Regions from separate parts of the Streptomyces sp. NPDC041970 genome, predicted to be linked through region 3. Evidence: predicted binding sites of a transcription regulator. Region 3 holds the regulator's gene; each other region holds the start of a gene.
What was found. Region 3 encodes HrcA, which represses chaperone genes, less so after heat shock. Its sites were predicted from a motif close to TTNGCACTCNGNNNNNCNGAGTGCNAA; they were not measured.
Positions count from the first base shown of each region.

Region 1: a site for HrcA is predicted at 3,059-3,085, ahead of groL (chaperonin GroEL). Genes of this name have one in related genera too.
Region 2: a site for HrcA is predicted at 2,038-2,064, ahead of groES (co-chaperone GroES). Genes of this name have one in related genera too.

Region 1 is NZ_JBVJCD010000011.1:22,445-31,993, forward strand. Features, by position in the region: gene ACZ6EJ_RS08560 (hypothetical protein) at 27-968, shown strand; gene groL (chaperonin GroEL) at 1,274-2,896, opposite strand; gene ACZ6EJ_RS08570 (cold-shock protein) at 3,643-3,849, opposite strand; gene ACZ6EJ_RS08575 (MoaD/ThiS family protein) at 4,416-4,694, opposite strand; gene thrC (threonine synthase) at 4,727-6,019, opposite strand; SAM riboswitch class I at 6,038-6,165, opposite strand; gene ACZ6EJ_RS08585 (glucosyl-3-phosphoglycerate synthase) at 6,319-7,269, shown strand; gene ACZ6EJ_RS08590 (alpha,alpha-trehalose-phosphate synthase (UDP-forming)) at 7,539-8,939, shown strand; gene otsB (trehalose-phosphatase) at 9,045-9,549, opposite strand, start outside.
Region 2 is NZ_JBVJCD010000054.1:279-9,827, forward strand. Features, by position in the region: gene groL (chaperonin GroEL) at 1-1,472, opposite strand, end outside; gene groES (co-chaperone GroES) at 1,571-1,879, opposite strand; gene ACZ6EJ_RS22335 (polysaccharide deacetylase family protein) at 2,127-3,077, opposite strand; gene ACZ6EJ_RS22340 (THUMP-like domain-containing protein) at 3,197-4,420, shown strand; gene ACZ6EJ_RS22345 (VOC family protein) at 4,439-4,903, opposite strand; gene ACZ6EJ_RS22350 (hypothetical protein) at 5,029-5,295, opposite strand; gene tsaD (tRNA (adenosine(37)-N6)-threonylcarbamoyltransferase complex transferase subunit TsaD) at 5,292-6,392, opposite strand; gene rimI (ribosomal protein S18-alanine N-acetyltransferase) at 6,392-6,910, opposite strand; gene tsaB (tRNA (adenosine(37)-N6)-threonylcarbamoyltransferase complex dimerization subunit type 1 TsaB) at 6,907-7,554, opposite strand; gene ACZ6EJ_RS22370 (hypothetical protein) at 7,689-8,288, shown strand; gene ACZ6EJ_RS22375 (hypothetical protein) at 8,299-8,502, opposite strand; gene tsaE (tRNA (adenosine(37)-N6)-threonylcarbamoyltransferase complex ATPase subunit type 1 TsaE) at 8,639-9,178, opposite strand; gene ACZ6EJ_RS22385 (alpha/beta fold hydrolase) at 9,144-9,549, opposite strand, start outside.
Region 3 is NZ_JBVJCD010000005.1:2,552-12,100, forward strand. Features, by position in the region: gene ACZ6EJ_RS04415 (type 1 periplasmic-binding domain-containing protein) at 44-2,914, opposite strand; gene ACZ6EJ_RS04420 (DUF3097 domain-containing protein) at 3,027-3,845, opposite strand; gene ACZ6EJ_RS04425 (MBL fold metallo-hydrolase) at 4,255-4,983, opposite strand; gene hrcA (heat-inducible transcriptional repressor HrcA) at 5,149-6,165, shown strand; gene dnaJ (molecular chaperone DnaJ) at 6,166-7,305, shown strand; gene ACZ6EJ_RS04440 (nitronate monooxygenase) at 7,438-8,511, shown strand; gene ACZ6EJ_RS04445 (16S rRNA (uracil(1498)-N(3))-methyltransferase) at 8,508-9,251, shown strand; gene ACZ6EJ_RS04450 (histidine triad nucleotide-binding protein) at 9,451-9,549, shown strand, end outside.

The DNA of each region.
Region 1 (9,549 bases), on a different contig from region 3:
CAACGAGATCGGACACAACGATCCCCATGGCTGACAGCCAGCTTAGTGCTGCCCCCCGTGCCCCGCACGCACCGCTCCCCGCGAGCCCGCCCGCTGCGCCCGCCGCGCACCCGATGGCCAAACCGGGGTACGGCAAGCGCTCCGCCCCCGACGAACGCCCGCGCACCGACCGGGACTTCGCCCACCTGCTCCCTCGGGACGCGGCCGTCGCCGCCTACGTGGACCGGCTGCCGGACGGCTCCGACATCTCCGTGAAGACGCTGGCCAAGCACCTCCCGTACGGCCAGTGCGCCCTGCGCACCACCCTCAACCGCCTCCAGGCCGCCGGACATCTGCGGCGCGGCAGCGAATGCGTGATCACGGACGACGTGATGCTCTGGGTGACCCGGACCTTCTTCTCCCGCACCGCACGCGAGGACGACTGGTGGGACGCCTACACGCGGGGTGACGTCCCGCCGGACCGGCCGCGGCGGCCCACCCGTTCGCGGGCGTTCATCCTGCTCGCGGCCCTGGGCCGGACGGCCCCCGCGCTGTCGCTGTCCGCCGCCGACTGCGTACGCCTGGAGCCGCAGGTCGTCGAGTGGTTCGCGCGGGGCGCGACGGAGGCGGAGCTGCTGCACGCGCTCACCGTGGGCCTGCCGTCCCCCGTCCACTGCGCCGCCCGCCTGGTCGAACGGCGGCTGCGTGACAAACTGCCGCCCGAACGCGTCCTGCCGACCCCCCGTACGGTCCTGCGCACCCTGGAGTGCGGCGAGTGCGGGGCCCCCGGCAGCCCCGAAGCGCTCCTCGGCGGCCTCTGCCGTCTCTGCCGGGAGCCGTCCCCGCAGCCCCCGGCCGGCCCGCCGGGAGCCGTGCGGCCGCCGGGCGTACGGGAGCGGATGGACGCGGTCCGGGCCGGGCTGGTCCCCCGGTCGGAACGGGCCCACCGGTCCCGCTCCCGCGACCGGGGCTCCGGCAGCGGTTCGTAGCGGCCGACGGGCCGGGTGCGCCCGCGGCGGGACCGGAGAGGGCGTGCCCAAGGCGTGCGGCGCACCCGCGCAACCGGCGGGGCGAGGCGGGACAGGACGGGGCGCGGGCCGGGGACAACCGCGCGGCGCACCCGCGCACCCGCGCACCCGCGCAACCGGCAGGGCGGGGCGGGACAGGGCGCGGACCGGGGGCAGGCGGACCGTCCCCAACGCCGCAGGGGCGGCGCCTCCCCTGAAGGAGGTGCCGCCCCTGCGGGACGTACGGTGAACGACGATCGACCGGGGGCCGGAGCCCCTGCGGACGATCAGAAGTCCATGTCACCGCCCGGCATACCGCCCGGAGCGGCCGCGCCGGCCTTCTCGGGCTTGTCGGCGATGACGGCCTCGGTGGTGAGGAAGAGCGCGGCGATGGACGCGGCGTTCTGCAGAGCGGAGCGCGTGACCTTCGCCGGGTCGATGATGCCCTCGGCGATCATGTCGACGTACTCGCCGGTCGCGGCGTTGAGGCCGTGGCCGATCGGCAGGTTGCGGACCTTCTCCACGATGACGCCGCCCTCAAGGCCGCCGTTGACGGCGATCTGCTTGAGCGGGGCCTCCAGCGCGAGCTTCACGGCGTTGGCGCCGGTCGCCTCGTCGCCCGTGAGGTCGAGCTTGTCGAAGACGGCCGAGGCCTGGAGCAGAGCCACGCCACCACCGGCGACGATGCCCTCCTCGACGGCGGCCTTGGCGTTGCGCACCGCGTCCTCGATGCGGTGCTTGCGCTCCTTGAGCTCCACCTCGGTGGCGGCGCCGGCCTTGATGACGGCCACGCCGCCGGCCAGCTTCGCCAGACGCTCCTGGAGCTTCTCGCGGTCGTAGTCCGAGTCGGAGTTCTCGATCTCGGCACGGATCTGGTTGACGCGACCCTGGACCTGGTCGCTGTCACCGGCGCCGTCGACGATCGTCGTCTCGTCCTTGGTGATGACGACCTTGCGGGCGCGGCCGAGCAGGTCCAGGCCGGCGTTCTCCAGCTTGAGACCGACCTCCTCGGAGATCACGGTGCCACCGGTGAGGATGGCGATGTCCGCGAGCATGGCCTTGCGGCGGTCGCCGAAGCCCGGAGCCTTGACGGCGACGGACTTGAACGTGCCCTTGATCTTGTTGACGACCAGGGTGGAGAGCGCCTCGCCCTCGACGTCCTCGGCGATGATCAGCAGGGGCTTGCCCGACTGCATGACCTTCTCCAGCAGCGGGATCAGGTCCTTGACGCTGGCGACCTTGGAGTTGACGATCAGGATGTACGGGTCGTCGAGGGACGCCTCCATACGCTCCATGTCGGTGGCGAAGTACGCCGAGATGTAGCCCTTGTCGAAGCGCATACCCTCGGTGAGCTCCAGCTCCAGACCGAAGGTCTGGGACTCCTCGACGGTGATGACGCCTTCCTTGCCGACCTTGTCCATCGCCTCGGCGATCTTGGCGCCGATCTCGGTGTCGGCGGCGGAGATGGAGGCGGTCGAAGCGATCTGCTCCTTGGTCTCCACGTCCTTGGCCTGCTCCAGCAGGGCGGCGGAGACGGCCTCGACGGCCTTCTCGATGCCCCGCTTGAGCGCCATCGGGTTGGCGCCCGCGGCGACGTTGCGCAGACCCTCGCGGACGAGAGCCTGGGCCAGAACGGTGGCGGTGGTCGTACCGTCGCCGGCGACGTCGTCCGTCTTCTTGGCGACCTCCTTGACCAGCTCCGCACCGATCTTCTCGTACGGGTCCTCGAGCTCGATCTCCTTGGCGATGGAAACACCATCGTTGGTGATCGTGGGCGCGCCCCACTTCTTCTCGAGGACGACGTTACGGCCCTTGGGGCCGAGGGTGACCTTGACGGCGTCGGCGAGCTGGTTCATCCCGCGCTCGAGACCGCGCCGTGCCTCCTCGTCGAACGCGATGATCTTGGCCATGTGAAGTGGTCCTCCCGGACAGGGGTGGATTTCTCCGGACCGAGTGGCGCCCGCGACGGACGGCCTGCGCGTGCGGCGGTCCCTTGCTCCACCGCACCTGCGGGCCTCACCGGCCCGGTCCAAGTTCTGTCACTCTCACCTGGAGAGTGCTAACGCCAATGATTAGCACTCGACCCCTGAGAGTGCAAGCGCCTCGGCGGTCGCGGCGACCCTCTCCAGCCACCCGCCGGGGCCCGGTCCGGGCGTGCGGCTACGGCGTCGATGCGGGCACTCGCGGGGCGGCCCCGCCACCGGCCGGGGCGCCCCCGCCGCCTGCGGGGGGCAGTGGGCGCGCTTGACCTGCGGAAGGGGCGAACAGGGGACGCGGGGCGCGCACGGGGTGCGGGGCGAGGCGTGGCGGGCGCGGGGCGAGGGCAGGGCGAGGCGGGCATGGGATGCCCCGGAGCAGGAGCAGGAGCGCGGGATGGCCCGGAGCAGGCGCAGGGCGAGGCGGGCACGGGATGCCCCGGAGCGGGCGCAGGGGCGCGGGATGGCCCGGAGCAGGCGCGGGGCGAGCGTGACGGCCCGCACAGAGGCGGGGTGCGGGCCCCCGGCGACAGGGGCCCCGGCGGCCCGGTCGACGGCCCGGCCCAGAGACGGGGCGCGGGCAGGCCCCGGCGGCCCGGAGTACGCGGCGAGGGCCCGGCCCCGGAATCCGGGGTCGGGCCCTCGCCGCGTGAGTAGTGTCGTCGGACGACCGCGCCGGCTCAGCCGACGGCGAGCTTGACCATGTCGGCCTGGGGCCCCTTCTGGCCCTGCGAGATCTCGAATTCAACTCGCTGACCCTCTTCGAGGGTGCGGTACCCGTCCATCTGGATCGCGCTGTAGTGGACGAAAACATCCGCACCACCGTCGACCGCGATGAAGCCGTACCCCTTCTCCGCGTTGAACCACTTGACGGTGCCCTGAGCCATGCCTAACTCCCCTATTACTGGCCCTTGCACAGGACCGCACTTCGCGGACCCTGGGTCGCATCCCACCCTCCGACAGGAGAGGGTGCGTGGCGCTGTAGCGCGTCGACCGCGGCCGAATGTATCTGCCCAACTGCCCTCTGCAACAGGTCAATCGGACGAGAATTCTGGGCGCGACCGAACACCCGAAAATGCGTGTTTACCAAGATTTGCGGGCAAGTCGGGCCAGACAAAGGCCACTTATGCCTCAAGAGGGGGATGCACTTTGGCTACTTCTCGACGGAGCCGGGCGCATTCTCATATGCGGGCGGCACGAGCAGCGGAGGGGGCTTCCCCAACTGTACCGCGCTCAACCATGCAGAATCGCCCCCTCCGCTTCTGGTGCGGAGGGGGCGATTTCTCGTACGGAGGGAACGGCCGCGACGCGCGCCGGGCGGCGACCCGGCGTACGCGGGGGCGCCACGGCTCACGCGGGGCCGGTCCGGTTCACGCGCGGGCGCGATGGGAAGGCTGGGGTGCGCGGGCCGCCGTGCGGCACCCCCCGTAGCGCGTCAGCAGCCCGTAGCGCGTCAGCAGCCGCCGGCGACGGCGGGGATGATCGAGATGCCCGCGCCGTCCGGCGTGGCCGTCTCCAGGCCGCCCTCGAAGCGCACGTCGTCGTCGTTGACGTACACGTTGACGAAGCGGCGCAGCTTGCCCTGGTCGTCGAGGACGCGGGCGGCGATGCCGGGGTGGTCCTTCTCCAGGGACTCGATGACCTCGGAGAGCTTCGCGCCCTCGGCGGTGACCTCGGCCTGCCCACCCGTGTACGTACGGAGGATGGTGGGGATGCGGACCTTGACGCTCATGCTGGTGCCCTTCTTCCTGCGGTCTGGGGTGGTCAGGCGGAGGCGAGGCCCGCGCTGCGGAACGCTTCCAGGCTCGGCTTGATGGTCGCCGTGGCCTGCGAGGTCGCGGAGACCGCGTCGAGCGTCTTGAGGCCGTCACCGGTGTTCAGCACGACGGTGGTGAGCGTCGGGTCGATCACGCCGGCCTCGATCAGCTTCTTGGTGACGCCGACCGTCACCCCGCCCGCCGTCTCGCCGAAGATGCCCTCGGTGCGCGCCAGCAGCTTGATCGCGTCGACGACCTGCTCGTCGGTCACGTCGTCCACCGCGCCGCCGGTGCGGCGGGCGATGTCGAGGACGTACGGGCCGTCCGCCGGGTTGCCGATGGCCAGGGACTTGGCGATGGTGTTCGGCTTCTGCGGGCGCACCACGTCGTGACCGGCCTTGAAGGCGGCGGAGACCGGGGAGCAGCCCTCGGCCTGGGCGCCGAAGATCCTGTACGGCCGGTCCTCGACCAGGCCCAGCTTGATCAGCTCCTGGAACCCCTTGTCGATCTTCGTCAACTGGGAGCCGGACGCGATCGGGACGACGATCTGGTCCGGCAGCCGCCAGCCGAGCTGCTCGCAGATCTCGTACGCCAGGGTCTTGGAGCCCTCGCCGTAGTACGGCCGGAGGTTGACGTTGACGAAGCCCCAGCCCTCGCCGAGCGGGTCGCCGATCAGCTCGGAGCAGAAGCGGTTGACGTCGTCGTAGTTGCCCTCGATGCCGACCAGTTCACCGCCGTACACGGCGGCCATGACGACCTTGCCCTGCTCCAGGTCGTGCGGGATGAACACGCAGGAGCGCAGTCCGGCGCGGGCGGCGGCGGCGCCGACGGCCCCGGCCAGGTTGCCCGTGGAGGAGCAGGACAGGGTGGTGAAACCGAAGGCGCGGGCGGCCTCGACGGCGATAGCGACGACGCGGTCCTTGAAGGAGTGCGTCGGGTTGCCGGAGTCGTCCTTCACGTACAGGCCGCCGGTGACGCCGAGTTCACGGGCGAGGTTGTCGGCCTTGACCAGCTTGGTGAAACCGGGGTTGAGGTTGGGCTTCTCCGCGACGTCCGCCGGGACGGGCAGGAGCGGGGCGTAGCGCCAGATGTTGTCCGGGCCGGCCTCGATGCGCCGGCGCAACTCCTCCGGGGAGCCGGTGGGCAGGTCGTACGCCACTTCCAGCGGGCCGAAACAGGAGGCGCAGGCGAAGATCGGGCCGAGTTCGAAGCGTTCTTTGCACTCGCGGCAGGAAAGCGCGGCGGCGGGTCCCAGATCCGGGGACGTGATGGTCTGACCTTCAACTGTCTGAACAGCCATGATGGCGGAGGCCCTCTCTCCTCATCTTCCTCACGACGCGTTTCGCCGCGAGACGGAATTGGCACCTTCCCCACCGTGACCTCGCGGTCGGCAGGAGGGTTGCCGGGACTTCAACGGGCCGTTCCCTCAGTCCCTCTGGATGAGCTGTGTGGCACGGGATCTTCGATCCCGGCGTTTGTGGGCGGTCCGACCCCGACATGCGAGGGTGATCCGCGTTGTTCAAGACTGTAACCGAAGCACTGGGCCGTTGAGATAGTCGTCCGTACGGCGAGATGGATCACACACAGGGAGTTCAGACCGTGCTCGAAGAGGTGGAACGCTGGTTGACCAGGCGTTCCTGGTCGTCCGCAGACCGCCCGCCCGCGCTGCTCGCCGACGTCCGGGACGCCGATCCCCGGCGTGCGTCGGTGAGCGTGGTGCTGCCCGCGCTGAACGAGGAGGCGACGGTCGGCGCGATCGTGGCGACGATCCGGCGCGAACTGATGGAGAAGGTCCGCCTCGTGGACGAGCTCGTGGTGATCGACTCCGGTTCCACCGACGCCACGGCCGCCGTCGCGCGGGCGGCGGGCGCACGGGTGGTCCACCGGGACGCGATCCTGCCCCGCATACCGGCCGTGCCCGGCAAGGGCGAGGTCCTGTGGCGCTCGCTCCTGGTGACCAGCGGGGAGATCGTCTGCTTCGTCGACGCCGACCTGCTGGACTTCTCGTCGGACTTCGTCTCCGGCACGGTGGGTCCGCTCATCACGGACCCCGGCGTCCAGTTCGTCAAGGCGATGTACGACCGCCCGCTCGGCGACAGCGCGGGCCAGGGCGGCCGGGTCACCGAGCTGGTGGCGCGTCCGCTGATCAACCTGCACTGGCCGCTGCTGGCCGGTTTCGTCCAGCCGCTGGGCGGCGAGTACGCGGTGCGCCGCTCGCTGCTGGAGCGGCTGCCGTTCCCGGTCGGTTACGGGGTGGAGCTGGGGCTCCTGGTGGACGCGCTGCACACCGTGGGCCTGGACGCGCTGGGCCAGGTGGACGTCGGCGTACGCAGACACCGCCACCAGGACGGCCGGGCGCTGGGCCGGATGGCGGCGACGATCTACCGCACCGCCCAGGTGCGGCTCTCGCGGGGCCACCTGGTGCGGCCGGTGCTGACGCAGTTCGAGCGGGAGGAGAGCGGCTTCGTCCCGCGCACCCACGCGGTGGACACCGAGGAGCGGCCCCCGATGCGGGAGATGGCGGAGTACGCGGAGCGACACGCGGCGTGAGGCGGGGCGGTCGGGGGCGGTCGGCGTGCGCCGCGTACGGGCGGAGGCGCGGGTGGCGCGCCGCGTACGGGCGGGGGCGCGGCACGATCGGGCGTACGCCGCAGGCGGGACCGGCGCGGGCAGAACGCTGACGCGGACGAGCACGGCGTCGCGGGCGGGACCCGGCGCGGGCGGGAACGCCGCCCCGGACCGGCACGGCGGCGCGGGCGGTGGCTTCCGCCGCAGGTAATCGCGTTTGACGGCTTCCCTTACGGGCTAGGTTCCGCTACATGGTCTCTGAGCTCGCCGAACCCGCAGCCCCCGCCACCGCCCAGGTCCTGGTCGCGTCCAACCGCGGCCCGGTCTCGTACACGCTCGGTGAGGACGGTTCGCTCGACGCCAAGCGCGGCGGCGGCGGACTCGTCTCGGGTCTGAGCGCCGTCGACGACAAGCTGTGGGTCTGCGCGGCCCTCGGGGACGGGGACCGCGAGGCGGTGCGGCGCGGGGTCGGGGAGCCGGGCGTCCGGATGCTCGACATCGACGCGGAGGTGCACGCCGACGCCTACAACGGCATCGCGAACTCCGTGCTGTGGTTCGTCCACCACCTGCTCTACCAGACCCCGGTGGAGCCGGTCTTCGACGCGGAGTTCCGGCGGCAGTGGGCCTCGTACGAGGCGTACAACCGGGCCTTCGCGCAGGCGCTGGCCGAGGAGGCGGGCCCCGGAGCGGCGGTCCTGGTGCAGGACTACCACCTGACCCTGGTGCCCGGAATGCTCCGCGAGCTCCGCCCCGACCTGCGGATCGGCCACTTCTCGCACACCCCGTGGGCTCCCGTCGACTACTTCCGGCTGCTTCCCGACGACATCGGCGAGCAGGTGCTGCGCGGCATCCTCGGGGCGGACCGGGCGGCGTTCCTGACCCGCCGCTGGGCGGACGCGTTCATCAACTGCTGCACGGAGATCCTGGGCGGGACCGGCCGCACCCGCATCGGCGTGCACGGACTCGGCGCGGACGCCGACTTCCTGCGGCGGCGCTCGCACGAGGCGGACGTCGACGAGCGGATGGCGGCGCTGCGGGAGCAGGTGGGCGAGGGCCGCAAGACCATCGTCCGGGTGGACCGCACCGAGCTGTCCAAGAACATCGTGCGCGGCCTGCACGCGTACCGGACGCTCCTGGAGACCCACCCCGAGTGGCGCGAACGCGTCGTCCACGTGGCCTTCGCCTACCCCTCCCGCCAGGACCTCCCCGTCTACCGGGACTACACGGCGGCGGTGCAGAGCCTGGCCACCGAGATCAACGGGGAGTACGGCACGGAGAGCTGGACGCCCGTGGTGCTCCACGTCAACGACGACTTCGCCCGCTCGCTGGCCGCGTACCGGCTGGCGGACGTGGCCCTGGTCAACCCGATCCGCGACGGCATGAACCTGGTCGCCAAGGAGGTCCCCGTCGTCTCGGACGAGGGCTGCGCGCTGGTCCTGTCACGGGAGGCGGGGGCCTACGAGGAGCTGGGCGAGGACGCGATCGTCGTGAACCCGTACGACGTGACGGGCACGGCCGAGGCCCTGCACGAGGCGCTGACGATGAGCGCGGACGAACGCTCCCGGCGCTCCGAGCGCCTGGCCGAGGCGGCGACCGCCCTGCCCCCGCAGCAGTGGTTCCTGGACCAGCTCGACGCGCTGCGCAAGGACTGAGTCCGGCCGGACGGAACAGCCCCGGCCCCCCGCGCACTCCGGGGGGCCGGGGCTGTTTGCCGTCATCCGACCGGTCACACCCGGTCGGTCAGGGGCATATCTCGGTCACATCCGGTCGGCCAGCGCCGCCAGGAGGGCGACGACCGCGGCCGGGCCGGGGACCGCCAGGTCGGCGCGTTCGGCCAGCTCGGGCACCTCGGTGCTGCCGCTGCACACCAGCAGGCCGGGGACGCCGTCCGGGGACGCCGTCCGCAGCTCCTCCACCGCGGCGAACGCGGCGAGGTCCCCGAGGTCGTCGCCCGCGTACAGAACGGACCGGGCGTCCCGCTCCCGTACGAACGTCTTGAGCGCGACGCCCTTGTCCACGCCGGGCGGACGCAACTCCAGGACCAAGCGGCCCGGTTCGACGATCAGCCCGTGCGCGGCGGCCAGGGCGTCCAGCGGCCCGCGCAGCGTCTCGAACGCCGCCTGCGGGTCGTCGGCGCGCCGGGTGTGGACGGCGACGGCCCGCCCCTTGTCCTCCACCCACGCCCCGTGGGAGACGCCGAACTCCTCCAGTACGCCGGGGAGTTCGGCCCGTACGGCGTCGACGCCCGGATGCGGGGCGGGG
Region 2 (9,549 bases), on a different contig from region 3:
GCCTTGACCAGGTCGCCGTACTCGCCGGTGGCGGCGTTGAAGCCCTGGCCCTTGTCCAGCTCGGCGACCTTGGAGGTGATGACGTAGCCCTCCAGGCCGGCGTTCTCGGCGATCCAGCGCAGCGGCTCGACGGCGGCGCGGCGGACGACCGCGACACCGGTGGCCTCGTCGCCGGTCTTGCCGAGGTTGCCCTCCAGGACCTTGACGGCGTGGACGAGGGAGGAGCCACCGCCGGAGACGATGCCCTCCTCGACCGCGGCGCGGGTCGCGGAGATCGCGTCCTCCAGGCGGTGCTTCTTCTCCTTCAGCTCCACCTCGGTGGCGGCGCCGACCCGGATCACGCAGACGCCGCCGGCGAGCTTGGCGAGGCGCTCCTGGAGCTTCTCGCGGTCCCAGTCGGAGTCCGTGGTCTCGATCTCGGCCTTGATCTGGTTGACGCGGCCCTTGACGTCGGCGCTGTCGCCGCCGCCGTCGACGATGGTCGTGTCGTCCTTGGAGACGGTGACGCGGCGGGCGGTGCCGAGCACGTCCAGACCGGCCTGGTCGAGCTTGAGGCCGACCTCCTCGGCGATGACGGTCGCACCGGTGAGGGTGGCGATGTCGCCGAGCATGGCCTTGCGGCGGTCGCCGAAGCCGGGGGCCTTCACCGCGACGGCGTTGAAGGTGCCGCGGATCTTGTTGACGACGAGGGTGGAGAGCGCCTCGCCCTCGACGTCCTCGGCGATGATCAGGAGGGGCTTGGAGCCGCCGGCCTGGATGACCTTCTCCAGCAGCGGGAGCAGCTCCTGGATGGAGCCGATCTTGCCCTGGTGGATCAGGATGTACGGGTCGTCGAGGACGGCCTCCATACGCTCCTGGTCGGTCACCATGTACGGGGACAGGTAGCCCTTGTCGAAGGCCATGCCCTCGGTGAACTCCAGGTCCAGGCCGAAGGTGTTGGACTCCTCGACGGTGATGACACCGTCCTTGCCGACCTTGTCCATCGCGTCCGCGATGAGCTCGCCGACCTGCGGGTCCTGCGCGGAGAGCGCGGCCACGGCGGCGATGTCGGCCTTGTCGTCGATCGGGCGGGCGGTCGCGAGGAGTTCCTCGGACACGGCCTTGACGGCGGCGTCGATGCCCTTCTTCAGGGCGGCCGGGGAGGCGCCGGCGGCGACGTTGCGCAGGCCCTCGCGGACGAGCGCCTGGGCCAGCACGGTCGCGGTGGTGGTGCCGTCACCCGCTACGTCGTTGGTCTTGGTCGCCACCTCCTTGACGAGCTGGGCGCCGAGGTTCTCGTACGGGTCGTCCAGCTCGACCTCGCGGGCGATGGTGACACCGTCGTTGGTGATGGTGGGAGCGCCGAACTTCTTGTCGATGACGACGTTGCGGCCCTTGGGGCCGATCGTCACCTTGACCGTGTCGGCAAGCTTGTTGACGCCGCGCTCAAGGGCGCGACGGGCGTCCTCGTCGAACTTCAGAATCTTCGCCATGGGCTGATCTTCCCTCTCGAACGAACTGCGCCCCTCGCCACCCGGCTAGTTATCTCGCAGGGGGCCAGGGGCGCAGAACACAAGCAAACGTGGGTGAATTACTTCTCGATGATCGCGAGGACGTCGCGGGCCGAGAGGACGAGGTACTCCTCGCCGTTGTACTTCACCTCGGTGCCGCCGTACTTGCTGTACAGGACGACGTCGCCGGTCTTGACGTCGAGCGGAAGACGCTCGCCGTTCTCGAAGCGGCCCGGACCAACGGCGAGGACGACGCCCTCCTGGGGCTTCTCCTTCGCGGTGTCCGGAATGACCAGGCCGGAAGCCGTGGTCTGCTCGGCGTCGAGCGGCTGGACCACAATGCGGTCCTCAAGCGGCTTGATCGCAACCTTGGAGCTGGTGGTCGACACGATCCGGTCTCCCCCTTCGGAGATCTCACGGGGTTTAACAGTCTGTGGGCGGCGACCGGACCGATCCGTCGTCGCGGGTTCCGGACCTGTCCCTTGTCGCGCAGGGTGGTGCTGGCACTCTCCAGGGGGGAGTGCCAGACCTGAGACTATGACCGCGATTAGCACTCGGTCAAGCGGAGTGCCAATTCACCACCCGCGCGCCGCGTCCGCGCCCCCCTTCGGCCCGGCCCCGCGCGCACCCCGCCCGTCAGACGTAGTCCTCCAGGCGGGCCACCGCGTAGCCCTTGTCCGTGATGGTCTTCATGACCTGGCGGATCATGTCGGGCATCGTGCCCCGCCAGTCCTCCTCGCCCCGGAAGTGGGTGAGGATGATGTCGCCGGGGTGCAGGTCCCGGTCCCACTCCCGCCACTCCATGTGGTCGGGGAACGCCTCGGCGGACCACAGGGGCACGGCGGTGATCCCGCAGGACTTCGCGGCGACGAGGGTGTTCCGGTCGTAGTTGCCGTAGGGCGGCCGGAAGAGCGTGGGGCGCCTGCCGTAGCGCTGCTGGAGCTTGTCCTGCTGGCCGCAGATCTCCCTCTTCTGCTGGGCGTAGGTGAGGCCGGGCATGTAGCGGTGGTTGAGCGTGTGGTTGCTGAGGACCACCCCGCGCTTCTGCATCTCCGCGAAGTAGCCGTAGCCGTCGTCGATGACGTAGTCGCTGAGGAACGCGCTGTAGGGGATGTCCAGTTCGGTCATCATCTGGAGCAGGAGGGGGTCCTTCTCCGCGCCGTCGTCCATCGTCAGGAAGACGATCTTCTCCTTGGTCGGCACGGTGGTGAAGACGGGCGGCAGCCCGGCGTCGTCCCGGACCTCGAACCCCTCGCGGGTCGTGATGCGCGGCTTCACCTCCGGCGGTTCGGGGGCCGGCAGGGGCGTCTTGGCCAGCCCCCACTTCTTCGCGGCGACGGCCCGCTCGGCCTGCTTGTACTCCAGCTCGCGCGCGTACGCGTCCAGCGCCCCGGCCGCACCGGCCTGCGGGGCGGCCCGCTCCGGCCGCTCGGCGGCGGGGCGCGCGGGGCCGCCGGGGGCTCCCCCGCCGTCCGCCTCCGCCGCGCATCCCGACGCGACGGCGGCGGCCAGCAGGACCGCCAGCACGGCGCCGACCGTTCTGCACCCTTTGAGGGTCGATTTATCTGTTTGTCGTACTAGCTGCATGGCGTCGCATCCTGCCAGCCCACCGCCCGCCTCCCGGCCCGACACCGCGACCGCGCCGCCTCCGTCCCCCGACCGGCCCACCGGCTCCCGGCACACGGGGCCGCCGCCCCTGGCCCACAATGGACCGGGTGAACGCAACGACCCCCGCCGCCCCGTCCGACGACCCCGCCCGCGCCGCCTTCGCCGCCCTGCGCACCCCCGAGGGCGAGGGGCTGCTGGCCGCGCTCCGCGACCACGACCCGGCCGACGAGCTGGCCACGGCGACCCGGCTGCGCCGCCTGCACCGGCCGGAGCTGGTCTCGGCGGCCCTCGGGCAGGCCCGGCTGCGCCAGCGGGCGGTGGCCAAGTTCGGGGCCGAGGACGCGTACCGGATGTTCTTCACGCCCGACGGGGTCGAGCAGGCCACCCGCGCCCCGGTCGCCGAGCACCGCGCCGCCCGGTTCGCCCGGCTCGGGGTGCGCGGCGTGGCCGACCTGTGCTGCGGGATCGGCGGGGACGCCATCGCCCTCGCCCGCGCCGGGCTCCGCGTCCTCGCCGTGGACCGCGACCCGCTGACCGCCGACGTGGCCCGCGCCAACGCCGAGGCGCTGGGCCTGGGCGCGCTGATCGAGGTGCGGTGCGCCGACGTGACGCGGACCGACGCCTCCGCGTACGACGCGGTCTTCGTGGACCCGGCGCGGCGCGGCGGCCGGGGGCGCGTCTTCGACCCGGAGGCGTACTCCCCGCCGCTGTCCTGGGCGGTGGCCGCCGCGCTGAAGGCCCCCCGCGCCGCGCTGAAGATCGCGCCGGGCATCCCGCACGAGGCGATCGGCCCCGAGGCGGAGGCCGAGTGGGTCTCGGACGGCGGCGACGTGAAGGAGGCGGTGCTCTGGTACGGGGAGGGCTTCGCGCCCGGCGCGTTCCGGGCCACCCTGCTGCCCTCCGGCGCGACCCTGAGCGCCCCGGCCCCGCTGCCCCCGCCCCCGGTGGGCCCGGTCGGGCGCTATCTCTACGAGCCGGACGGCGCGGTGATCCGGGCGCACCTGGTCGCCGACATCGTGGAGCGGTGCGGCGGCCGGCTGGTGGACGAGTCGATCGCGTACGTCACGAGCGACCAGCCGTACTCCTCCCCGTACGTCTCCGGGTACGAGATCACCGACCACATGCCGTTCCACCTGAAGCGGCTCAAGGCGCTGCTGCGGGAGCGGGGCGTCGGCGTGCTGACCGTCAAGAAGCGCGGCTCCGCCGTCGAGCCGGAGGAGCTGCGCCGCCGGATGAAGCTGAGCGGCCCGAACGCGGCGACGGTGTTCCTGACCCGCGTGGCCGGGGCTCCGACGATGCTGATCGGGCGGCCGCTGGGCTGAGCCGCCCCGGCCCGGCGCTCAGGCGTCCCGCAGCGCCTGGACGTCCAGCTTGCCCATGCCGAGCATGGCCTTCATGGTCCGCTCCGCCTTCGCCGGGTCCGGGTCGGCCAGCAGCTCCGGCAGCTCGTGCGGGACGAGCTGCCACGACACGCCGTACCGGTCCTTGAGCCAGCCGCACCGCCCCTCCTCGCCGCCCTCGGTCAGCGCGGCCCAGAGCCGGTCCACCTCGGCCTGGTCGGCGCAGTCCACGGAGAGCGAGATCGCCTCCGTGAAGGGGAACTGCGGTCCGCCGTTGAGCCCCAGGTAGTCCTGGCCCGCCAGGCGGAAGCCGACCGTGAGCACGGAACCCGGCTCACCGGGGCCCGCCTCGCCGTACCGGGTCACCTCCGTGACACGGGAGACCCCGCCGAAGACGGCGACGTAGTGCTCGGCGGCCTCCAGGGCCTGGCCGTCGTACCAGAGACAGGGAGTGATCTTCTGCATGGCCTCTGCTCCTCTTCCTCGCTGTGGAGGGCTCCTCGCCGTGAGGGTCCCCTCGTCGTGGAGGGTGGACCGGTCCCGCCGCCCGAACTCATCGGTCGGGTCCGCCGCGAGGGGCGGCCGGGTGCTCAGTCGACGGTCTCGAAACGCCAGCGGTGCACCGGGCGGGTGATCAGGGCGGCGTCGGGTTCGGGGAGTTCGGGGAGGTCGTCGCCGTACGCCGCGCCCTGCCACCACGTCATCACCAGGACCCGGTCCTGCGGGGCGCGCAGCAGCTCGCCGCGGTGCGGCGCGCGGGCCAGTCCGGCGGCGCGGGCCCGCGCCCACTCCAGCAGTTCGCCGCCCCGGCCCTCGGCGGCGCGGGCCTCCCACATCAGGACGACGGCGGTGCTCATGAGTAGAGGTTGTCCTTGCTGATCTCGTGGACGTGGTCGTGGTCGTGCGCGGTCCCCGGCACGTGGGGCTCGGTCACCGGCAGCGAGGAGTCCGCCGACAGGTCCAGATCGGAGGGGCGGCGGTTGCGGGCGACCATCTCCGCGCCGAGCGCCGCGACCATCGCGCCGTTGTCGGTGCACAGGCCGGGGCGCGGCACCCGCAGCCGGATGCCGGCCCGCTCGCACCGCTCCTCGGCCAGCGCCCGCAGCCGGGAGTTGGCCGCGACGCCGCCGCCGATCATCAGGTGGTCAACACCCTCGTCCTTGCAGGCCCGGACCGCCTTGCGGGTGAGCACGTCCACCACGGCCTCCTGGAAGGACGCCGCCACGTCCCGGACCGGCACCTCCTCGCCCGCCGCGCGCCGGGCCTCGATCCAGCGGGCGACGGAGGTCTTGAGCCCGGAGAAGGAGAAGTCGTACGGGGCGTCGCGCGGGCCGGTCAGACCGCGCGGGAACGCGATGGCCGCCGGGTCGCCCTCCTTCGCCAGCCGGTCGATGACCGGGCCGCCGGGGAAGCCCAGGTCCAGCACGCGGGCGATCTTGTCGAACGCCTCGCCCGCCGCGTCGTCGATGGTCGCGCCGAGCGGCCGTACGTCGCTGGTGATGTCCGGGGCCAGCAGCAGCGACGAGTGGCCGCCGCTGACCAGGAGCGCCATGGTCGGCTCGGGCAGCGGCCCGTGCTCCAGTTGGTCGACGCAGATGTGCGAGGCGAGGTGGTTGACGCCGTAGAGCGGCTTGCCCAGGGCGTACGCGTACGCCTTGGCGGCCGAGACGCCGACGAGCAGCGCGCCCGCGAGTCCGGGGCCGGAGGTGACGGCGATCCCGTCCAGGTCGCGGGCGGCGATCCCGGCCTGCTTCAGGGCGCGCTCGATGGTGGGGACCATCGCCTCCAGGTGGGCGCGCGAGGCGATCTCCGGGACGACGCCGCCGAAGCGGGCGTGGGTATCCACGCTGGAGGCGACGGCGTCCGCGAGCAGGGTCGTGCCGCGGACGATGCCGACGCCGGTCTCGTCGCAGGAGGTCTCGATGCCCAGTACGAGGGGTTCGTCGGCAGCCATCATTCCGTTCCGGTCTCTGGTGCGTGCTCTGGTGCGTTCTCGTGCGTGGTGAGGCGCATGACGAGGGCGTCCACGTTCCCCGGCTGGTAGTAGCCGCGCCGGAAGCCGATCGGCTCGAAGCCGAAGCGCTCGTACAGCTTCTGCGCCCGGACGTTGTCGACCCGCACTTCCAGGAGCACGGTGGCGCACTCGAAGGCGGTGGCGTGCCGCAGCAGGTCGGTGAGGAGTTCGGAGCCGAGGCCGCCGCCCCACGCCTCCCGGCTGACCGCGATGGTCTGGACGTCGGCGAGGTCGCCGAGGGCGGCGAGCCCGGCGTAGCCGAGGAGGCGTCCGGTGTCCGGGTCCTCGGCGACGACGTAGCGGCGGGTGGCGCCGGGGCCGCGGGCGTGGGCCAGCTCGGACCAGAACATCCCCGGCGACCAGGCGTCGTCCGGGAACAGGGCGTGCTCCAGCTCCAGCACGGGCTCGATGTCCCACCAGCGCATCTCGCGCAGCACGGCGGTGGTGGCGGCGCTCACTGGGGGGTGACCACCTTGTAGTTCTTCGGGACCTGCGCGTCGGGCCGGCGCAGGTAGAGCGGCCGGGGCGCGGGCAGCTCCTGCCCGGCGGCGAGCCGCTCGGCGGCGAGCGCGGCGAGCGCTCCGGCCGCGACGTGCTCGGGTCCCCGCGCGTCCGGGAAGGACTCCGGGTAGAGGACCGCGCCCGCGCCGACCACGGGCAGCCCGGCGAGCGCCCCGGCGATGTCGGCGGGCCGGTCGACGGCGGGGTCGCCCGTACGGGTGCGGGCGTCCTCGTACCGCGCCCAGTAGACCTCCTTGCGGCGCGCGTCCGTCGCCACGGCGAACGGGCCCTCCAGGCCGTCGAGGCCGGCGGCGTACGCGAGGCCGTCCAGGGTGCACAGGCCGTGCACCGGCACCCCGAGGGCGGAGCCGAAGGTCGCGGCGGTGACCAGGCCGACCCGCAGGCCGGTGTAGGGGCCGGGGCCGATGCCCACGACCACGTCCGTCACCGCGTCGAGCCCGGTCCCGGCCTCGGCGAGGACCCGGTCGACGGCGGGGAGCAGCAGTTCCCCGTGGCGGCGGGCGTCGACCTGCCCGTACGCGGCGACGACGGAGGCGCCGTCGTGCAGGGCGACGGTCACGGCGGGGGTGGCGGTATCCATGGCGAGCAAGAGCACCCTGACAGCCTACGGCTCCGCCGACGGCGTTACCGCGTCCGTACGTCGTCCGGGCCGGTGCCCCGGCGGCTGCTACCGTCACCGGGTATCCGCGGGTACGACGTAAACGCTTGTACGACATGCGGCGGACGGCCGCACCGAAAGGGGAGTTCACGGTGGCACGGAGCAGCTCGGGAATCGTGGCCGGGCTCACCGCGGCGGCCGTCGCCGCGGTCGCCTTCCTCGCCTACCAGGCTTCGGCGAACGCCCCCGACTCGGTGGTCTCCGCGCCCGGCCCGAAGGCGTCCGTCTCCGTCCCGCCCCGGCCGTCCGCCACGCCGGCGCCCACGGCCGACCCGCTGGCGGTGCCGGCCGCCTCCGGCGCCGGGCAGCGCGTGGTCTACGCGCTGGGGGAGCGGCGGGTGTGGCTGGTCGGCGAGGACGGCAGGGCGACGCGCGTCTTCGGCGTGATGCCCAGCCCGGTCAGCCCGGCTCCCGGCGTCTACCGGGTCACCTCCCGCTCGGGCACGGTCCGGGGCTCGGACGGCGTGCCGATCGAGCACGTGGTGCGGTTCGCGAACGTCGGCGACGTGGCGGTGGGCTTCAGCGCCGCCCAGGACGGGTCGATGGCGAGCCCGGACCCCGCGTCGAAGACCGGGGGCGTGCGGATGAAGCGGGCGGACGGCGACGCGATGTGGACGTTCGCCACGGTCGGCGCGAAGGTCGTCGTCGTCCCCTGAGCCCGCGGCCTCACGCCGCCCTGGGGCGGGTGGGCGGCGCGGCCGCCCCGCGCTCCTCCGCCTCGGCGGCGGGCTCCGACGCCTGCCGCCGCTGCTCGTCGGGCGGGGTGGAGACAGCGGTGGCCGCGGCGCACGAGGCCAGCAGGTCCTTCATCGACAGGGCGGGCGGAGTGGGCTGCGGCCGGGGTCGCGCTGCGCGCTCGGGCGTCGGCATGGAGGCCTCCTGAGTGCTCCGGTGGAGGTCGTGGTTAGGCAGACCTAACCACGTCTCGTACCCATGTGACCACGACCACCGTCCCCGACGCAACAATGTGCCGACACCCTGTCGGGAAAACGCCGCGGGGCGGCCGTCACGCCAGGTCCTCCCGCAGCCCCGCCCAGCGCGGGCCGATGCCGGTCAGCGTCACCTCGCGCCGGTCGTCGTCGGTGTCCCCGGTCGCGCGGTCGATGAGGACCCGCAGCCGGTTCTCGGACAGCTCCTCGACCTTGCCCTCGCCCCACTCCACGACCACCACCGACTCCGGCAGCTCCACGTCGAGGTCGAGGTCCTCCATCTCGTCGAGCCCGCCGCCCAGGCGGTAGGCGTCGACGTGGACCAGGGCCGGGCCGGAGCCGAGCGGGGGGTGGACGCGGGCGATCACGAAGGTGGGCGAGGTGACCGCGCCGCGCACGCCGAGCCCCTCGCCGAGGCCGCGCGTCAGGGTCGTCTTCCCGGCGCCCAGCTCTCCGGTGAGCATGACCAGGTCGCCGGGGGCCAGCAGGCGGGCGAGGCGGCGGCCCAGCTCCCGCATCCGCTCGGGGGAGTCGACGCCGATCCGTACGGTGACGGCGCCGTCGGGGAGGGCTCCGGCGGGGTCAGGGGCGGCCGGGGTGGTGTGCGGTGCTTCCATGTCCGCCAACGTTAGCGGCCGGCACCGCGCCGCTGCGTACGAGCAGGTCGGCCAGGCGGTCGGTGACCGTCTCCGGGTGCTCCAGCATCACCAGGTGCCCGCCGTCCCCCACGACGACCAGCTCGGCGTCGGGCAGCGCGTCCCCGATGGCCTCGCTGTGCGAGCTGGGCGTGACCAGGTCGTTGTCCCCCGCCAGGACGAGCACGGGCACGTCCCGGAAGACGGGCAGCGCCGCGCTCTTGTCGTGCTCCGCGAAGGCCGGGTAGAACTCCGCGACCACGTCGATCGGGGTGGACTCGATCAGCCGCTCCGCGAAGCGGGCGACCGCCGGGTCCACGTCGCGGGAGCTGAACGCGTACCGCTTGATCACC
Region 3 (9,549 bases):
CCCACCCCGCGCGCCGCCCTGCGGCGAGGGCGCGGGGCAGCGGTCAGGGCCGGCAGTCCGCCTCCGTCAATGGCCGCGTCTCCCCGGCGGGCTTGCCGCAGACGACCGTCCGTACCGCGCGCGGTCCGCGGCGGACCACCTTGACGATGTCGAGACCGTGCACGTGGGCGGTGGCCGAGGAGTTCGCCCCGTTGAATTTGATCTTCCCCGTGGGCATTTCGGCGATGTTCACCGTGTGCAGTCTCGCCCACGTCTCGGCTGCGCTGCGGGGGGTGTCACCTGCCGTGGCGGCCTTGTAGAGGGCCGCCGTCGCACTGTAGGAGATGACCGTCTGCCCGCTGGCGAACAGCTCGTCCTCGTACGCCTTCTCCGCGAGCGCAGGGGCGGCCTCCTCGTCGGGGAGCAGCGCCCGCAGCGTATGGTGCGCGTCCGCGTAGAAACCGGGGTCCGCGCCCCTCCCCAGCGGCGCGAGCGAGCTGTGGTAGAGCGTGACGTCCTGGGCGATCGAGTCGCTGTCGTCGAACGTGCTCTTCGACAGATCGTCACCGGCGAACACGGTGAACGTCCGGTTCGCGCACCCGGCGGTGCTCTTCAACCCGTTCATCAGCGGCGGCACGTCCTCGACGCGTCCGGCGAAGTACAGCGCGTCCGGGACTCTCTCCTCGCCGCAGATCTCGGCCACCGAGCTGCTGAGCTGGGCGCCGCCCGCCACCTCGTACGTCGCGTCGGGCCCCAGCTCGAAGCCCGAGTCCACCAGCATCTCCCTGCCCGCGTTCCGCTGCTCGACGGTGTAGCGGTCCTTGTCCCCGTTACGCGTCTTGCGGGAGAACACGATCGCGTACGGGTCCTTGAGCCTCTTGGCGATCTGCCCGGCGATCAGCCCGAGCCCGTACGTCTGCTCCGCGTCCGTCGCCGCCAGGCCGAAGTAGACGTGTTTGAATCTGCGGTCCCTCGGCAGGTCGCTGCTGGAATTGGTCGTGTGCACCAGCGGCAGCCCGGCCACCCTCAGCAGGTCCGCCGCGTCGTCGCTCTCCTCGGTGTTGCGGCCGAGGCCCACGACCCCCACCACCGTCGGGTCCCGCCGGGCCACCTCGATGATCTTGCGGACGGCGGTGAGCTGCTGGAGCATGTCCTCCCCGCCGTTGGCGGTGAGCACGCGCAGCTTGACCGGCTCCGCGGAGGTCCTGTTCGTCTGCCGCTGCCGGAGGTAGACGCCGGTCAGCTCCTCCAGGCCCTTGCGGGTCGCCTCGCGGTCCTTGCCCGCCGAGGCCAGTGGACCGGCGTAGACGACGGTGACGTACGCGTCGTCCGGTCCGATGCCCGCGTTCTCCTCGCGGATCGCCTGCTCGATCCGCTCGAACGTGACGCCCTTCCCGGCCCCGCGCAGCTCCAGGTGGTTGCCCCGCGCGAAGAGCACCTCGGGCGCGGTCGCCACGCCGACGCACTCGCGGCGGCCCTCCGGCCCGGCCCAGACCGCGTCCGTGTTGCGGTCGGTCAGCGGGCCGTGGCAGTACGTCTGGCGCCAGTGCCCGGCCCACAGGAACGCCCCCAGCAGACTGCCCACGACGATCAGCGCGATGCTCGTCCGCGACATCACCCACCACGCCCAGGTCCGCCGCACCCGGTGGGTGACGAGCTGGGGGTGGGCGTGCTCGTGGTTCAGTTTCCCGGTGGACAGCGGCAGCCGCAGCACCCAGGCCAGGGTCGCCGCCGTCGCCGGCGACTGGCCCAGGCTCAGGTTCTCGACCCATCGCTCGTAGCGGACCCGGTCCGAGTCGGCGCCCGCCGCCTGCGGTTCGTGCGGCAGCGGCGGGGTGTGCCGCATGATCTGCGCGGCCGGCAGCGAGGCGAGCAGCAGCAGCGGATCGACCTCGCTGCGCCGCGACCGCACGTTGTTGATCGCGTTGATCAGCAGGATGCCGCCGTCGTCCTGGGTGGCCCGAGGCAGGAACAGCACCGGCGGGACCGTCCGCTTGCTGCGCCGCCAGTCCAGCGCGTGCGGCCGGTAGTTGTGCCGCAGGTCCTCCAGCAGCGCCTGCACCCGCAGCTCCAGATGGAACTGGCGCGCGTGCTCGTCGCCCGCCGCCGCGTCCGCCACCCGCTCCGCGACCGCCGCCGCCCGCGCCCGGATCACGCGCCACGAACCGCTCGGCGAGAACCACGACCAGCCGTCCGAGGGGTAACCGGTGCTGGAGGCGGCCAGCGAGGAGGTGGTGGCGAACCACCGGCTGGCCCGGCGCAGCCACAGCAGCGGTGGGGCGGCCCGCCCCACCAGGCCCACCACCGCGAGCCCGAGCAGGGCGGTGGCCGCCACCAGGGCCGTCAGCAGCCAGTCGATCTCCCCGAGCAGCACGCTGAGCAGGGCGATGAACAGCGCCCCGACGAAGGTCTCCGGCCGCACCGACTCGCGCAGCGAGTTCGGCAAGGAGCCCGGACGGGACCGGTCGACGCGCCAGCGCAGCCGGCCCAACTGCTCCAGGATCCTCTCCGCGCGGACCGCCGACGGCCCTCCGTCCGACTGCTCGACCACGTTCGCGGTCGCCTGCTCGATCGCCCCGAGCAGCCGTGAGCGGGGGAACGCGAACGGCTTGTACTGCGTGGTCTCGCGGGTCTCCCACGGCTTCCCGGAGAGCGTGCGCACCATGTCGAGCGCCGCGTCGTACGGGGTGGCGCCCTCCCCGGACAGCAACCGCACCGGCACCCGACGCAGCTCGTTGGCCCGGTGCACCTGGCGGACGATCTGCTCGACCCGGAGGTCGATCTCCGGCCCCGCGTCCGCGTCCGCCGCCTGCACCACCACCAGCGGCATCACCGGCCGGTTCACCCGGTACCGGTCGATCAACTGCTGTACCAGATGGAAGACGGCCGAGGCCGCCTCGTTCTCCGCACTGTCCCGCCAGACCTCGCGCGCCATCGGCCCGCCCTTCCCCCGTGAGCCCGTTGCCGTCCTCGACCTTCGATGGTGCAGGTGGGGCTCGGGGATTCCTAGGGGCTGATGGATGATCCTCTTCGCGGACCGGGGAACATCACTCCGGAAGGGTGACGAAGTCGATCAATTCCTCTACTCGGCCGAGGAGTTGGGGCTCCAGGTCCTTGTAGCTGCGGACTTTGGACAGGATGTGCTGCCAGGCCGCGCCGGTGTTCTCGGGCCACCCCAGCGCCCGGCACACGCCCGTCTTCCAGTCCTGGCCGCGCGGCACGGTCGGCCAGGCGTCGATCCCCACCGAGGACGGCTTCACCGCCTCCCACACGTCGATGTACGGGTGCCCCACCACCAGCACGTGGTCGCCGGTCACCCGGGCCGCGATCCGGGACTCCTTGGAGCCGGGCACCAGATGGTCCACGAGCACCCCGAGCCGGGCGTCCGGGCCCGGCGCGAACTCCGCGACGATCGCCGGGAGGTCGTCCACCCCCTCCAGGTACTCCACGACCACGCCCTCGATGCGCAGGTCGTCGCCCCACACCCGCTCGACCAGCTCCGCGTCGTGCCGGCCCTCCACGTAGATCCGCCCGGCCCGCGCCACCCGCGCCCGCGCGCCGGGCACCGCCACCGAACCGGAGGCCGTACGGGCGGGCCGCACCGGCCCGCCGGACGACGGGCGCACCAGCGTGACCACCTTGCCCTCCAGCAGGAAGCCGCGCGGCTCCATCGGGAACACCCGGTGCTTGCCGAAGCGGTCCTCCAGGGTGACCGTCGGCCCCTGGGCGGTCTTCTCGCAGCGGATCACCGCACCGCAGAAGCCGGTGGAGACCTCCTCCACGACCAGATCGGGTTCGGCGGGCACCTCGGGCACGGGGGCGGACCTCTTCCACGGCGGGGTCAGGTCCGGCTGGTAGCTGCGCATGGCACGACGATAATTCGCGGCCCGGACACGGCGGTTAGCGCCCCGCGCGCGACACGCGGGGCGGCGTGCGCCGGGCCCGCACCCACCGAGCCCGCGTGCCCCCGCCGGGTCCCCGCCGGGTCCCTACGCCCGTGCGCGTCCCACCGAGACCGCGCCCCACGCCCCACCGGGCCCCCATGCCGGCCCGACCGAGCCCGCGCCCTGACTCCCGCGCCGGCCCCACCGAGCCCGCGCGTCCCCGCTGGGCCCCCGCCGGGCCCCTACGCCCGCGCGCCCCCCACCGCGCCCCAAGCCCCACCGCGCCCCAAGCCCCACCGAGCCGCACGCCCCACCGAGCCCCCACGTCAGCCCCACCGGGCCCCCGCACCCGCTCTCACCGGGATCGCCCCCCCCCGCGTCCCCACCCCCCTCACCCCGCCGCGAACCGCTCCGCCAGCGCCGCGCGCTGCGCCCGGACGAACGCCGCGTCCACCACCGCCCCGTGCCCCGGTACGTACACCGCGTCCTCGCCGCCCAGCGCCAGCAGCCGGTCCAGCGCGGCCGGCCAGCGCGAGGCGACCGCGTCCGGGCCCGCCTGCGGCTCGCCGGACTCCTCGACCAGGTCGCCGCAGAGCACCACGGGCGGCTGCGGGCCCGCACCCGGCACCAGCACCGCGAGGTCGTGGCCGCTGTGCGCGGCGCCCATCCCGGCCAGCAGCACCCGGCGGCCCCCCAGGTCGACCCACCGCTCGCCCGCCACCTCGTGGCGCGGCGCCACCAGCGTCCCCACCGACCGGGCCGCCTCGTCCGGGGGCGCCCCGTGGTGCACCGCCGAGGCGTACAACTCCTCCGCCCCGTGCCGCAGCAGCGCGGCGAGGCCCGCCGCCCCGTACACGCGGGCCCCGGAGAAGGCCGCGGTGCCCAGCACGTGGTCGAAGTGGGGGTGGGTCAGTGCGATATGCGTCACTCTCCGGCCCAGCAGCCCCTCGGCCTGCCGCCGCAGCTCGACGCCCTCGCGGAGGGAGGAGCCCGTGTCGCAGAGCAGCGCACCCCCTTCCCCGGCGACCAGCGCGGCCGTGGCGTCCCAGCCCGGCAGGCGCCGGCGGCCGACGCCGTCGCCCAACCGCTCCCAGCCGAGGTCTTCCCAAGCGACGTCCATACGACGACGGTAAGGGTCCGGCCGCCCGGTCCGGCGGGGGCCTGGCCGGTCGCCCTTGCCCCGGCCCCACCCCACCCCCGTACACTGGCCGGTGGGATTGCTGGCACTCGAACGCACCGAGTGCCAGTCAGATGCCGGAGAACCCCAGCTTGGAGGTGTGCGCCCATGCTCAGCGAACGCAGACTGGAAGTGCTGCGCGCCATCGTCCAGGACTACGTCGGCACCGAGGAGCCCGTCGGCTCCAAGGCGCTCACCGAGCGGCACCGGCTCGGGGTCTCGCCCGCCACCGTCCGCAACGACATGGCGGTCCTGGAGGACGAGGGCTTCATCGCCCAGCCGCACACGAGCGCGGGGCGCATCCCGACCGACAAGGGGTACCGCCTCTTCGTCGACAAGCTCGCGGGCGTCAAGCCGCTTTCCTCGCCCGAGCGCCGGGCGATCCAGAACTTCCTGGACGGCGCGGTCGACCTCGACGACGTCGTCGGCCGGACGGTGCGGCTGCTCGCGCAGCTCACCCGTCAGGTGGCCGTCGTGCAGTACCCCTCGCTGACCCGTTCGACGGTGCGGCACGTGGAGCTGCTGTCGCTGGCCCCCGCCCGGCTGATGCTCGTCCTCATCACGGACACCGGCCGCGTCGAGCAGCGTATGATCGACTGCCCCGCGCCGTTCGGCGAGGCATCGCTCGCGGATCTGCGGGCCCGGCTCAACAGCCGGGTCGTCGGACGCCGCTTCGCGGATGTCCCCCGGCTGGTGCGGGAGCTGCCGGAATCCTTCGACAGCGAGGACAGGGGGACCGTCTCCACGGTCCTGTCCACCCTCCTCGAAACCCTGGTCGAGGAGACGGAGGAGCGGCTGATGATCGGCGGCACCTCCAACCTCACCCGCTTCGGACACGACTTCCCGGTGATGATCCGGCCGGTGCTGGAAGCACTGGAGGAGCAGGTCGTCCTGCTGAAGCTGCTCGGTGAGGCCACGGACCCCGGCATGACCGTACGGATCGGGCACGAGAACGCCCACGAGGGCCTCACCTCCACGTCCGTCGTCGCGGTCGGCTACGGTTCGGGCGACGAGGCAGTCGCCAAACTCGGCGTGGTCGGACCGACCCGCATGGACTACCCCGGAACGATGGGAGCGGTACGCGCAGTGGCACGTTACGTCGGACAGATCCTGGCGGAGTCGTAAGTGGCCACGGACTACTACGCCGTACTCGGCGTGCGCCGCGACGCATCTCAGGACGAGATCAAGAAGGCATTCCGCCGGCTCGCGCGCGAGCTGCACCCGGATGTCAACCCGGACCCGAAGACGCAGGAGCGGTTCAAGGAGATCAACGCCGCCTACGAGGTGCTCTCGGACCCGCAGAAGAAGCAGGTCTACGACCTCGGCGGCGACCCGCTGTCCGCCAACGGCGGCGCGGGCGGCGCGGGCGGTTTCGGGGCCGGCGGCTTCGGCAACTTCTCCGACATCATGGACGCGTTCTTCGGAACGGCCTCCCAGCGCGGCCCCCGCTCCCGCACCCGGCGCGGCCAGGACGCCATGATCCGGCTGGAGATCGACCTCACCGAGGCGGCCTTCGGCACCACCAAGGACATCCAGGTCGACACGGCGGTCGTCTGCACCACGTGCAGCGGCGAGGGCGCGGCCCCCGGCACCTCCGCCCAGACCTGCGACATGTGCCGCGGCCGGGGCGAGGTCTCCCAGGTCACCCGGTCCTTCCTGGGCCAGGTCATGACCTCGCGGCCCTGCCCGCAGTGCCAGGGCTTCGGCACGGTCGTGCCGACCCCCTGCCCGGAGTGTGCCGGCGACGGCCGCACCCGCTCGCGGCGCACCCTCACCGTCAAGATCCCGGCGGGCGTCGACAACGGCACCCGCATCCAGCTCGCGGGCGAGGGCGAGGTCGGCCCCGGCGGCGGCCCGGCCGGCGATCTGTACGTGGAGATCCACGAGGTGGCGCACGCCGTCTTCCAGCGGCGCGGCGACGACCTGCACTGCACGGTCACCATCCCGATGACGGCGGCGGCCCTGGGCACCAAGTGCCCGCTGGAGACGCTGGACGGCGTGGAGGAGATCGACATCCGGCCCGGCACCCAGTCCGGCCAGTCCGTCCCGCTGCACGGCCGCGGGATCACGCATCTGCGCGGCGGCGGCCGGGGCGACCTGATCGTGCACGTCGAGGTGATCACCCCGTCCAAGCTCGACGCGGAGCAGGAGCGGCTGCTGCGGGAGCTGGCCGTGCTGCGCGGGGAGGAGCGGCCCACCGGCCAGTTCCAGCCCGGTCAGCAGGGGCTCTTCTCCCGGCTGAAGGACGCCTTCAACGGTCGCTGACCCGCCGTCCGCCCGTCCCCGCACCGCCCGTCGGCCCCCTGCCGCCGGGCGGTGCGGGCGTACGCCGGGAGATCCGGCCGGGCCGCCGTCGGCTGATTCGGCCCCGTGCACCGGACATGGCACGATGCGGTCATGCCCTCCGACGTGACCGATCTCTGCCGGTATCCGATCGTGCAGGCCCCGATGGCGGGCGGCGCGTCCGGACCCCCGCTCGCCGCCGCCGTCGCCGAGGCCGGGGGCCTCGGCTTCCTGGCCGCCGGATACAAGACCGCGGACGGGATGTACCACGAGGTCAAAGAGGTGCGCCGGCTCACCGGCGGGCCGTTCGGCGTGAACCTCTTCATGCCGCAGCCCGCCCTGGCCGACCCGTGCGCCGTCGAGGTCTACCGCCACCAGCTCGCCGGCGAGGCCGCCTGGTACGAGACCCCGCTCGGCGACCCCGACACCAGCGGCGACGACGGCTACGAGGCGAAGGTCGCCATCCTGCTGGAGGACCCGGTCCCGCTGGTCTCCTTCACCTTCGGCTGCCCCACCCGCGACACCCTCGACGCCTTCGCCCGCGTCGGTACGCAGACCCTCGTGACGGTCACCTCGGCCGAGGAGGCCCAGGCCGCCCAGTGGGCCGGCGCCGACGCCGTCTGCGTCCAGGGCGTCGAGGCGGGCGGCCACCAGTCCACCCACCGCGACGACCCGCAGGCCGACCACACCGGCACCGGACTGCTCTCCCTCGTCACCCAGGTCCGCGCGACCGTGCAGATACCGGTCGTCGCCGCGGGCGGCCTGATGCGCGGCGCCCAGATCGCCGCCGTCCTCGCCGCCGGCGCGGACGCCGCCCAGCTCGGCACCGCCTTCCTGCCCTGCCCCGAGTCCGGGGCGCACCCGCTGCACAAGCAGGCCCTCACCAACCCCCTGTTCGTCCGCACCGAGCTGACCCGTGCCTTCTCCGGGCGGCCCGCCCGCGGCCTGGTCAACCGCTTCATCCGCGAACACGGCCCGTACGCCCCCGCCGCCTACCCCCAGGTCCACTACCTGACCAGCGGCCTGCGCCGGGCCGCCGCGGAGGCGGGGGACGCCCAGGGCATGGCGCTGTGGGCCGGACAGGGCCACCGGATGGCCCGCGAACTGCCGGCGGGCGAGCTGGTCGAGCTGCTCGCCGCCGAACTGGAGGCCGCCCGGACGGCCCTGAGCGTGAGGAGCCCCCGGTGACCGCACCGGTCTTCGTCGTCGAACGGATGCCCGGCGGGCCGGAGTTCGTCCTGGACGGCCCCGAAGGACGGCACGCCGTGTCGGTCCGCCGACTGGAGCCCGGCGAGGACGTCGTCCTCACCGACGGCCTCGGCCGCTGGGCCGAGGGCGTCGTGCGCGCCACCGAGGGCCGCGACCGCCTGCTGGTCACGGTCGGCGGGGTCCAGGAGGAGCCCGAGCCCGTGCCCCGGATCACCGTCGTCCAGGCGCTCCCCAAGGGGGACCGGGGCGAGCTGGCCGTGGAGACGATGACCGAGACCGGCGTCGACGCGATCGTGCCGTGGCAGGCGGCCCGCTGCATCACCCAGTGGAAGGGCGACCGGGGCGCCAAGTCCCTGGCGAAGTGGCGCGGCACCGCGCGGGAGGCGGGCAAGCAGTCCCGCCGGGTGCGCTTCCCCGAGGTGGCGGAAGCGGCCTCGACCAAGCAGGTCGCGGCGCTGCTGGCCGGGGCGGACTTCGCCGGGGTCCTGCACGAGGACCGGGACTGCGACAGCACCCCCCTCGCCACCGCCGCACTCCCCGCCGAGGGCGCGATCGTGCTCGTGGTCGGCCCCGAGGGCGGGGTCTCCCCCCAGGAGTTGGCCGTCTTCGCCGAGGCGGGGGCCCGCCCCTACCGGCTGGGCCGCAGCGTGCTGCGCACCTCCACCGCCGGGACGGCCGCCACCGCCCTCCTGCTGGGGCGCACCGGCCGCTGGGGCTGAGCCGCGACCACCGAAGCAACGCACCGCGCCCCGCACCCGATACCGCCGGGACGGCCGCCACCGCCCTCCTGCTGGGGCGCACCGGCCGCTGGGGCTGAGCCGCGGGGCGACCGGGGCGGGCGCACCGCGCCCCGCACCCCCCGGCGGCCCGGAGATACCATGCCCGTGTACTGATCACCAGCGACGAGGAGACCCGGCCATGGCGGGAGAACCGCAGTCCGACTGCCTGTTCTGCAAGATCGTCTCGGGGGACATCCCGGCGACCATCGTCCGCGAGACCGCGACCACCGTCGCCTTC